3 regions of the Lentilactobacillus hilgardii genome follow, and region 2 is predicted to be linked to each of the others. Evidence: a T-box and tRNA genes for the amino acid it is inferred to sense, from the RefSeq annotation. Region 2 holds a T-box; the other regions hold tRNA genes.
What was found. The T-box of region 2 lies ahead of GQR93_RS06770 (valine--tRNA ligase). A T-box ahead of a tRNA ligase gene usually reads a tRNA of that ligase, here a tRNA-Val.

Region 1 (3,249 bases), 270 kb from region 2:
CTTCCTTTCAATTCAACTTCTTTTTCCTACATCTACAATTGTAGACTAAGTAATCGAAAATTGCAACTACAATTGTAAACTTCATAATTATTTTGATTAAAACTGCCTGTTAATATGAAAAGGATAAATCACCAATTAGTAACTGGCTGATAATGCTGCTCGAGTGATTGCACCCTTTAGCAGTCAGTACAACTCTATTTTTCTAACAACCAAAAAAGAGTTAACAGCATTAACACTGTTAACTCTCAAATCTTTGGAAACATTCGTTTAAGTGACGGTCCGTACGAGACTCGAACTCGTGATCTCCTGCGTGACAGGCAGGCGTCCTAACCAACTAGACCAACGAACCAAAATTGCGGGAGCTGGATTTGAACCAACGACCTTCGGGTTATGAGCCCGACGAGCTACCAGACTGCTCCATCCCGCGATAATATAAAATAATGAACTATGCATTGAATGACCCGTACGGGATTTGAACCCATGTTACCGCCGTGAAAGGGCGGTGTCTTAACCACTTGACCAACGGGTCATTTAACGGAGAAAGAGAGATTCGAACTCTCGCGCCGCTTACGCGACCTACACCCTTAGCAGGGGCGCCTCTTCAGCCACTTGAGTATTTCTCCAATATGGGCCTAAATGGACTCGAACCATCGACCTCACGCTTATCAGGCGTGCGCTCTAACCAGCTGAGCTATAGGCCCATTATAACATAAGAAAAAGCGGGTGACGAGAATCGGACTCGCGACAACAGCTTGGAAGGCTGTGGTTTTACCACTAAACTACACCCGCATATTCAATTAATCATAGTGGCGCGGGACAGAATCGAACTGCCGACACATGGAGCTTCAATCCATTGCTCTACCGACTGAGCTACCGAGCCAAAAGCGGTCCGTACGAGACTCGAACCCGTGATCTCCTGCGTGACAGGCAGGCGTCCTAACCAACTAGACCAACGAACCAAAATTGCGGGAGCTGGATTTGAACCAACGACCTTCGGGTTATGAGCCCGACGAGCTACCAGACTGCTCCATCCCGCGATAATTAAAAGGAGGATGAGAGATTCGAACTCTCGCGTGGTTTGACCCACCTAGCGGTTTTCAAGACCGCCCCCTTCAGCCACTTGGGTAATCCTCCATAAGTAACCATAAAAAAATATATAATACTGAGTCTAATGGACCTTGTAGGACTCGAACCTACGACCGGACGGTTATGAGCCGTCTGCTCTAACCAACTGAGCTAAAGGTCCAAGAAGGTCCAAGACCCTAAATCGCGGCAGGGGGGATCGAACCCTCGACCTCCCGGGTATGAACCGGACGCTCTAGCCAGCTGAGCTACACCGCGATGGTGTGATACCTTTGATAGCAAACCTATCAATCGGGAAGACAGGATTCGAACCTGCGACCCCCTGGTCCCAAACCAGGTGCTCTACCAAGCTGAGCTACTTCCCGTTAAAACAATGCACCCAGTAGGAGTCGAACCTACAACCTTCTGATTCGTAGTCAGACACTCTATCCAGTTGCGCTATGGGTGCATAATATGCCGAGGACCGGGATCGAACCGGTACGGTCATCACTGACCGCAGGATTTTAAGTCCTGTGCGTCTGCCAATTCCGCCACCCCGGCATAACAAGCGGAAGACGGGATTCGAACCCGCGACCCCCACCATGGCAAGGTGATGTTCTACCACTGAACTACTTCCGCAAAATGCCGACTAGAAGATTCGAACTTCCGACCCCCTGTTTACAAGACAGGTGCTCTGCCAGCTGAGCTAAGTCGGCATACAATATATTATGCGCTAAATAATATTCAATTGTAATGAGCCGTGGCAGTCTCGAACTGCCGACCCTCTGATTAAAAGTCAGATGCTCTACCAACTGAGCTAACGGCTCAATATGGAGGATACAGGGATCGAACCTGTGACCTCCTGCTTGTAAGGCAGATGCTCTCCCAGCTGAGCTAATCCTCCATAATGAAACGCGTGGCAACGTCCTACCCTTGCAGGGGGCGATCCCCCAACTACTCTTGGCGTGCAGAAGCTTAACGACTGTGTTCGGCATGGGAACAGGTGTATCCTTCTGGCTATCGCCACCACACTATTTTCCTGAAAGAACTTCGTTCTCTCAAAACTAGCTAATATTAATTTTCTGCCTTCAAACACCATTTCTACTTGGTTAAGTCCTCGACCGATTAGTATTGGTCCGCTCCGTGCATCGCTGCACTTCCACTTCCAACCTATCTACCTGATCATCTCTCAGGGGTCTTACTTCCATATAGGAATGGGAAATCTCATCTTGAGGCGAGTTTCACACTTAGATGCTTTCAGCGTTTATCTCATCCATACATAGCTACCCAGCGGTGCGCCTGGCGGCGCAACTGGTACACCAGCGGTATGTCCATCCCGGTCCTCTCGTACTAAGGACAGCTCCTCTCAAATTTCCTACGCCCGCGACGGATAGGGACCGAACTGTCTCACGACGTTCTGAACCCAGCTCGCGTACCGCTTTAATGGGCGAACAGCCCAACCCTTGGGACCGACTACAGCCCCAGGATGCGATGAGCCGACATCGAGGTGCCAAACCTCCCCGTCGATGTGGACTCTTGGGGGAGATAAGCCTGTTATCCCCAGGGTAGCTTTTATCCGTTGAGCGATGGCCCTTCCATACGGAACCACCGGATCACTAAGCCCGACTTTCGTCCCTGCTCGACCTGTCTGTCTCGCAGTCAAGCTCCCTTCTGCCTTTACACTCGTCGAATGATTTCCAACCATTCTGAGGGAACCTTTGGGCGCCTCCGTTACTGTTTGGGAGGCGACCGCCCCAGTCAAACTGCCTACCTGACACTGTCTCCCGCCACGCTAAGTGGCGCGGGTTAGAGTGTTCACACAGCGAGGGTAGTATCCCACCAATGCCTCCACCGAAACTAGCGTTCCGGCTTCAACGGCTCCTACCTATCCTGTACAAGCTGTGTCAACACCCAATATCAAGCTACAGTAAAGCTCCATGGGGTCTTTCCGTCCTGTCGCGGGTAACCTGCTTCTTCACAGGTATCTCAATTTCACCGAGTCTCTCGTTGAGACAGTGCCCAGATCGTTACGCCTTTCGTGCGGGTCGGAACTTACCCGACAAGGAATTTCGCTACCTTAGGACCGTTATAGTTACGGCCGCCGTTTACTGGGGCTTCATTTCTGGGCTTCGCCGAAGCTAACTCATCCACTTAACCTTCCAGCACCGGGCAGGCGTCAGCCCCTAT
Region 2 (3,249 bases):
GTCAAAGCACAGCGAGACAGGCTTCATGTTGATTTAAATGGTGAAGATGATCAAAAGGTCATTTCAACACTTCAAGGGGTCTTTGGCATTGAAACGTTGTATCCTTCGATTAAGGTAGAGAAGGATATGGATGTTATCAAGGAAACCGCATTGCAAATGGCCCAGGAACAATATCGCTCCGGTAATACATTCAAAATAAATACGCGTCGACAAGACAAGCATTTTGAGTATCACACTAATCAAATCAATAATATGCTGGGGGATTACGTTTTAGAAAACATTGATGGTATCTCAGTTGACGTTAAAAACCCTGATATTGCAATTCGGGTAGAAGTTCGTATGAACGGGGCCTATCTGTCTTCTGAAACGATTCACGGGGCCGGTGGTCTTCCTGTTGGAACCGGTGGTCGTGCAACAATGATGCTGTCTGGCGGTATTGATTCGCCAGTTGCAACATACTTGGCAATGAAGCGTGGCGTTAAGATTGATATGATTCATTTCTATAGTCCCCCATATACCAGTGAGCAGGCTTTAAACAAGGCTAAACAATTAACCTCGATACTTGCCAAGTATTCAGGTAACATTCAATTTATTCAAGTTCCCTTTACAGAAGTTCAGGAAACAATTAAAGAGAAAGTACCTGAGGGCTATTTGATGACCATTCAGCGGCGAATGATGTTGAGAATTGCGGCTGAGATTACCAAGAGTCGTCATTGTGGTGGTGTCTTTACAGGGGAATCTTTGGGACAGGTTGCTTCACAAACACTTGAAAGTATGCTTGCAATTAACGATGTGACAAGTATGCCGGTATTGAGGCCACTTGTATCAATGGATAAAACAGAAATTATTAAAATATCAAAACAAATTGGAACTTACGATTTGTCCATTTTACCGTACGAGGATTGCTGCACCATTTTTACACCGCCTGCACCCAAGACAAAGCCAAACCTGCAACGTTCTCGGGAATTTGAAAATTATATTGATGTTGAGGGGCTTATGAAGAAGGCCGTTGATAATATCCAAATTACGGATATCAAACCGGGCGAAGAGTTTTTGAATCAAGATGCCGATGTTTTTGCTGAATTGCTATAAATTCATCGGATTGCTTGCTTAAACTTGCAGAATGGGCTACATTATTTGTAAACTTAACTTACTCAAGACACACCAAGGGAGTGTTTGTATGCAAGTCACAATCAATGGCAAAGATGAAAAATTGTTTGGTAATCCTCCGGAAGTTGGCGAACAGCTTCCAAAATTTAAATTAGAAAACGCTGAAGGAAATAAAGTAAAGACGGCTGATATTATTGGCCGAATTACTTTAATTTCATCCGTTCCAGATATTGATACACCGGTTTGTTCATTGGAAACAAGAAAATTCAACCAGGAAGCCGATAAATATCCGGATGCGCGCTTTTTAACGATTTCAAACAATACGCTTGAGCAGCAAAAGGATTGGTGTGCTGCTCAAGGAGTTCGTAATTTGCAATTGTTATCAGATGAGAGTCTGTCTTTTGGGTACGCAATGAAATTGTATATGCCAAATTTTGGTGCACTGGCCAGAACAATTTTTATTGTTGATAAAACAGGTAAAATTGTTTATCGACAAATTGTACCAGAAATAACGGATGAACCTGACTATCAAGATGCCTTGTCAGCTTTGGAAAAATTGGCAAAGCGTATTGACGATTAGCAGATTGTTGAGTAAGATTAGAATTAAATTAAAGCATTGATCAAGAGAGTAACCAACCGTTGCGTTTCAGAAAGAGAATTGATAATGGAAAATTCTTACGCATTGTTGGGTGAAAGTAACTTGTGAGCTACTCGTTCGAAAATTTGAGAGCGGGTCGGTACTATCTGACCGTTATCAGGATACTGAGTGGGGTTGAAATATACCCAATTTAGGTGGTACCGCGAAGCACTTCGTCCTAATCGTATTTATTGGGATGAAGTGTTTTTATTTTACATACAAGAAGGGAGAAACATCATGTCAGAAAAAGACACAAAAGCGTCAACACAAAGCACCGAAATGTCGACGAAATATGATCCAACGGCCATTGAAAACGGCAGATATAATGAATGGCTTCAAGAAGGCGTATTTAGACCAAGTGGGGATAAGAAGGCAAAACCTTTTTCAATTGTTTTACCGCCTCCAAATGTCACTGGTAAGCTTCATTTAGGCCACGCTTGGGATACAACACTCCAAGATATGATCATTCGTAAGAAGCGTATGGAGGGATATGACACGCTTTGGCTGCCCGGAATGGATCATGCCGGGATTGCAACCCAGGCAAAAGTTGAAGCTAAACTTCGTGAACAGGGGATCTCCCGTTATGATTTGGGACGAGAGAAGTTTGTCGAAAAAGTTTGGGAATGGAAAGATACATTTGCTGCCACTATTAAAGAACAGTGGGCAAAGCTTGGTCTTTCGCTGGATTATGAACGTGAACGTTTTACGCTGGACAAAGGATTGTCAAAAGCTGTTCGTCGAGTATTCGTTGATCTTTACAACAAGGGTCTGATTTATCGTGGAGAATATATTATCAATTGGGATCCTCAAGCCCGAACGGCGCTTTCTGATATTGAGGTTATCCATAAGGATGATAAGGGTGCCTTTTATCACGTTAAATACCCGTTTACAGATGGGACAAAGTTTAATGGAAACAATTATATCGAGATTGCAACGACACGTCCTGAAACGATGATGGGGGATACTGCAGTTGCTGTTAATCCTAGTGATGAACGTTATAAGGCAATTGTAGGCAAAAAGGTTCTTGTACCACTTGTTAATCGGGAAGTTCCAATTATTGCTGATCAGTACGTTGATCCTGAAGAAGGTACTGGTATGGTAAAAATTACACCTGCCCATGATCCAAATGACTTTAAAGTTGGAAATCGGCACAACCTTGAGCGGATTAATACGATGAATCCGGATGCAACGATGAATGAAAAAGCTGGCAAGTATCAAGGCATGGATCGCTTTGAAGCTAGAAAAGCAATGGTGAAGGATTTACAGGATCAAGGCTTGATTTTAAGTATTGAACCCATTGTCCACTCTGTTGGTCATTCCGAAAGAACCGGCGTTCAAGTAGAAGCACGGTTATCAACACAATGGTTTGTTAAAATGAAGCCATTGGCTGAACAAGCTGTGAAAAATCAAGATACAGATGATAAAGTTAGCTTCTTTCCACCCCGTTTTGAAGAAACATTTACCCAGTGGATGGATAATGTTCACGATTGGGTTATTTCCCG
Region 3 (3,249 bases), 140 kb from region 2:
ATATCTGTTGTTGGTAATAGATTTAATCTATTACCAACAACAGTTTTTTTATTGTTATTGAATATATAAAATAGGCACTTCCCGTCTGTTCATTAAAAAAAGCCAGCTACCATCAAAGTTTTTAGCGAAAGAAGGATATGTCTTGTATGGCTTATATTCAAACGGTCTCTTAGACGAACCTAATAAGAAAAATCACGTCCTTAATCGAAACTTTTAAAAACATACAGGTTGTTCCGAATGCTTTTAAAATTAAAACAAAAAGAGCTCTACTCACAACGTTGATTAGAACTCTAATATTTTGACTCGCCGACTATAGATGGCGGCGAGTGAACAGTTTTGGGGCTGTATCGACTCCGATAAGAAGGGTCTAAAATTATTTAAGTAAAAAAACAACGTTGAATTAAAAATATTCAACGTTGTTTTTATTCATGTTTCCATATGATGGTACAAGATACCGGAGGTGGGGTTCGAACCCACACGTCCTCAACGGACACTGGATTTTGAGTCCAGCGCGTCTGCCAGTTCCGCCACTCCGGCAAAATAATAATTGATTGGCCACTATATGGTTAAAGGCGGTAATCGGATTCGAACCGACGATGAAGGTTTTGCAGACCTCTGCCTTACCACTTGGCTATACCGCCAAAACTTTGGCTAACCCCAAACTGGGTTAGCTGGATTCGAACCAGCGCATGACAGAGTCAAAGTCTGTTGCCTTACCACTTGGCTATAACCCAATCAAAGGGCGGTAGGTGGGAATCGAACCCACGCGTGTCGGATCCACAAACCGATGTGTTAACCACTTCACCACTACCGCCATAGTATTATTAACAGGGATAGTAGGAGTTGAACCCACACCGACGGTTTTGGAGACCGTAGTTCTACCATTAAACTATATCCCTATGATGGAGGGGAGTGGATTCGAACCACCGAACCCGAAGGAGCGGATTTACAGTCCGCCGCGTTTAGCCAGACTTCGCTACCCCTCCATAAATGGCGCGGGACAGAATCGAACTGCCGACACATGGAGCTTCAATCCATTGCTCTACCGACTGAGCTACCGAGCCAAATAAACCATTAACAGAGATAATAATACTAAGTTGTGTATTCAGTTTTCAAATACATAACAACGGTCCGTACGAGACTCGAACTCGTGATCTCCTGCGTGACAGGCAGGCGTCCTAACCAACTAGACCAACGAACCAGGCTGTTATGGGATGGAGGATACAGGGATCGAACCTGTGACCTCCTGCTTGTAAGGCAGATGCTCTCCCAGCTGAGCTAATCCTCCATAATGACCCGTACGGGATTTGAACCCATGTTACCGCCGTGAAAGGGCGGTGTCTTAACCACTTGACCAACGGGTCATAAAACTTATTATTCGGTTACGGAGAGTAAGGGATTCGAACCCTTGAAACAGGCTTTTACCCGTTTACATCATTTCCAATGATGCTCCTTCGGCCAGCTCGGACAACTCTCCAATTAAATAATAACTCCGGCAGGCGGGCTCGAACCGTCGACAACCTGATTAACAGTCAGGTGCTCTACCAACTGAGCTATGCCGGAATAATTGCGTGGCAACGTCCTACCCTTGCAGGGGGCGATCCCCCAACTACTCTTGGCGTGCAGAAGCTTAACGACTGTGTTCGGCATGGGAACAGGTGTATCCTTCTGGCTATCGCCACCACACTATTTTCCTGAAAGAACTTCGTTCTCTCAAAACTAGCTAATATTAATTTTCTGCCTTCAAACACCATTTCTACTTGGTTAAGTCCTCGACCGATTAGTATTGGTCCGCTCCGTGCATCGCTGCACTTCCACTTCCAACCTATCTACCTGATCATCTCTCAGGGGTCTTACTTCCATATAGGAATGGGAAATCTCATCTTGAGGCGAGTTTCACACTTAGATGCTTTCAGCGTTTATCTCATCCATACATAGCTACCCAGCGGTGCGCCTGGCGGCGCAACTGGTACACCAGCGGTATGTCCATCCCGGTCCTCTCGTACTAAGGACAGCTCCTCTCAAATTTCCTACGCCCGCGACGGATAGGGACCGAACTGTCTCACGACGTTCTGAACCCAGCTCGCGTACCGCTTTAATGGGCGAACAGCCCAACCCTTGGGACCGACTACAGCCCCAGGATGCGATGAGCCGACATCGAGGTGCCAAACCTCCCCGTCGATGTGGACTCTTGGGGGAGATAAGCCTGTTATCCCCAGGGTAGCTTTTATCCGTTGAGCGATGGCCCTTCCATACGGAACCACCGGATCACTAAGCCCGACTTTCGTCCCTGCTCGACCTGTCTGTCTCGCAGTCAAGCTCCCTTCTGCCTTTACACTCGTCGAATGATTTCCAACCATTCTGAGGGAACCTTTGGGCGCCTCCGTTACTGTTTGGGAGGCGACCGCCCCAGTCAAACTGCCTACCTGACACTGTCTCCCGCCACGCTAAGTGGCGCGGGTTAGAGTGTTCACACAGCGAGGGTAGTATCCCACCAATGCCTCCACCGAAACTAGCGTTCCGGCTTCAACGGCTCCTACCTATCCTGTACAAGCTGTGTCAACACCCAATATCAAGCTACAGTAAAGCTCCATGGGGTCTTTCCGTCCTGTCGCGGGTAACCTGCTTCTTCACAGGTATCTCAATTTCACCGAGTCTCTCGTTGAGACAGTGCCCAGATCGTTACGCCTTTCGTGCGGGTCGGAACTTACCCGACAAGGAATTTCGCTACCTTAGGACCGTTATAGTTACGGCCGCCGTTTACTGGGGCTTCATTTCTGGGCTTCGCCGAAGCTAACTCATCCACTTAACCTTCCAGCACCGGGCAGGCGTCAGCCCCTATACGTCATCTTACGATTTTGCAGAAACCTGTGTTTTTGATAAACAGTCGCCTGGGCCTTTTCACTGCGGCTGGCCATGTGGCCAGCACCCCTTCTCCCGAAGTTACGGGGTCATTTTGCCGAGTTCCTTAACGAGAGTTCACTCGCTCACCTGAGGATTCTCTCCTCGACTACCTGTGTCGGTTTGCGGTACGGGTAGTTGATGACTCACTAGAAGCTTTTCTCGGCAGTGTGACGTGGGTTGCTTCCCTACTTAAATTTCGGTCCTCATCACCACTTGTCAACCCGCCAAAAAGCATTTGACTCTTTGACTGACTCGTGGCTTGAACATGCCTTTCCAACTGCATGCACAACTTAGCCTCCTGCGTCCCTCCATCGCTCAAACATCATCAACTAGTACAGGAATCTC

Region 1: it encodes a tRNA-Val, which carries the amino acid that the T-box ahead of GQR93_RS06770 (valine--tRNA ligase) is inferred to sense. The anticodon was not compared.
Region 3: it encodes a tRNA-Val, which carries the amino acid that the T-box ahead of GQR93_RS06770 (valine--tRNA ligase) is inferred to sense. The anticodon was not compared.

What each region holds. Positions count from the first base shown of each region.
Region 1 is NZ_CP047121.1:1,187,920-1,191,168, reverse strand. It holds tRNA gene GQR93_RS05485 (tRNA-Asp) at 276-349, opposite strand; tRNA gene GQR93_RS05480 (tRNA-Met) at 354-427, opposite strand; tRNA gene GQR93_RS05475 (tRNA-Glu) at 458-529, opposite strand; tRNA gene GQR93_RS05470 (tRNA-Ser) at 536-623, opposite strand; tRNA gene GQR93_RS05465 (tRNA-Ile) at 628-701, opposite strand; tRNA gene GQR93_RS05460 (tRNA-Gly) at 719-789, opposite strand; tRNA gene GQR93_RS05455 (tRNA-Phe) at 808-880, opposite strand; tRNA gene GQR93_RS05450 (tRNA-Asp) at 886-959, opposite strand; tRNA gene GQR93_RS05445 (tRNA-Met) at 964-1,037, opposite strand; tRNA gene GQR93_RS05440 (tRNA-Ser) at 1,047-1,134, opposite strand; tRNA gene GQR93_RS05435 (tRNA-Ile) at 1,173-1,246, opposite strand; tRNA gene GQR93_RS05430 (tRNA-Met) at 1,268-1,341, opposite strand; tRNA gene GQR93_RS05425 (tRNA-Pro) at 1,375-1,448, opposite strand; tRNA gene GQR93_RS05420 (tRNA-Arg) at 1,458-1,531, opposite strand; tRNA gene GQR93_RS05415 (tRNA-Leu) at 1,538-1,623, opposite strand; tRNA gene GQR93_RS05410 (tRNA-Gly) at 1,630-1,701, opposite strand; tRNA gene GQR93_RS05405 (tRNA-Thr) at 1,706-1,778, opposite strand; tRNA gene GQR93_RS05400 (tRNA-Lys) at 1,817-1,889, opposite strand; tRNA gene GQR93_RS05395 (tRNA-Val) at 1,894-1,966, opposite strand; rRNA gene rrf (5S ribosomal RNA) at 1,977-2,093, opposite strand; rRNA gene GQR93_RS05385 (23S ribosomal RNA) at 2,168-3,249, opposite strand, start outside.
Region 2 is NZ_CP047121.1:1,454,302-1,457,550, forward strand. It holds gene thiI (tRNA uracil 4-sulfurtransferase ThiI) at 1-1,092, shown strand, start outside; gene tpx (thiol peroxidase) at 1,181-1,690, shown strand; T-box leader at 1,718-1,931, shown strand; gene GQR93_RS06770 (valine--tRNA ligase) at 1,985-3,249, shown strand, end outside.
Region 3 is NZ_CP047121.1:1,311,904-1,315,152, reverse strand. It holds tRNA gene GQR93_RS06135 (tRNA-Leu) at 453-537, opposite strand; tRNA gene GQR93_RS06130 (tRNA-Cys) at 571-641, opposite strand; tRNA gene GQR93_RS06125 (tRNA-Gln) at 663-734, opposite strand; tRNA gene GQR93_RS06120 (tRNA-His) at 742-814, opposite strand; tRNA gene GQR93_RS06115 (tRNA-Trp) at 829-899, opposite strand; tRNA gene GQR93_RS06110 (tRNA-Tyr) at 904-986, opposite strand; tRNA gene GQR93_RS06105 (tRNA-Phe) at 992-1,064, opposite strand; tRNA gene GQR93_RS06100 (tRNA-Asp) at 1,128-1,201, opposite strand; tRNA gene GQR93_RS06095 (tRNA-Val) at 1,216-1,288, opposite strand; tRNA gene GQR93_RS06090 (tRNA-Glu) at 1,293-1,364, opposite strand; tRNA gene GQR93_RS06085 (tRNA-Ser) at 1,386-1,477, opposite strand; tRNA gene GQR93_RS06080 (tRNA-Asn) at 1,491-1,563, opposite strand; rRNA gene rrf (5S ribosomal RNA) at 1,570-1,686, opposite strand; rRNA gene GQR93_RS06070 (23S ribosomal RNA) at 1,761-3,249, opposite strand, start outside.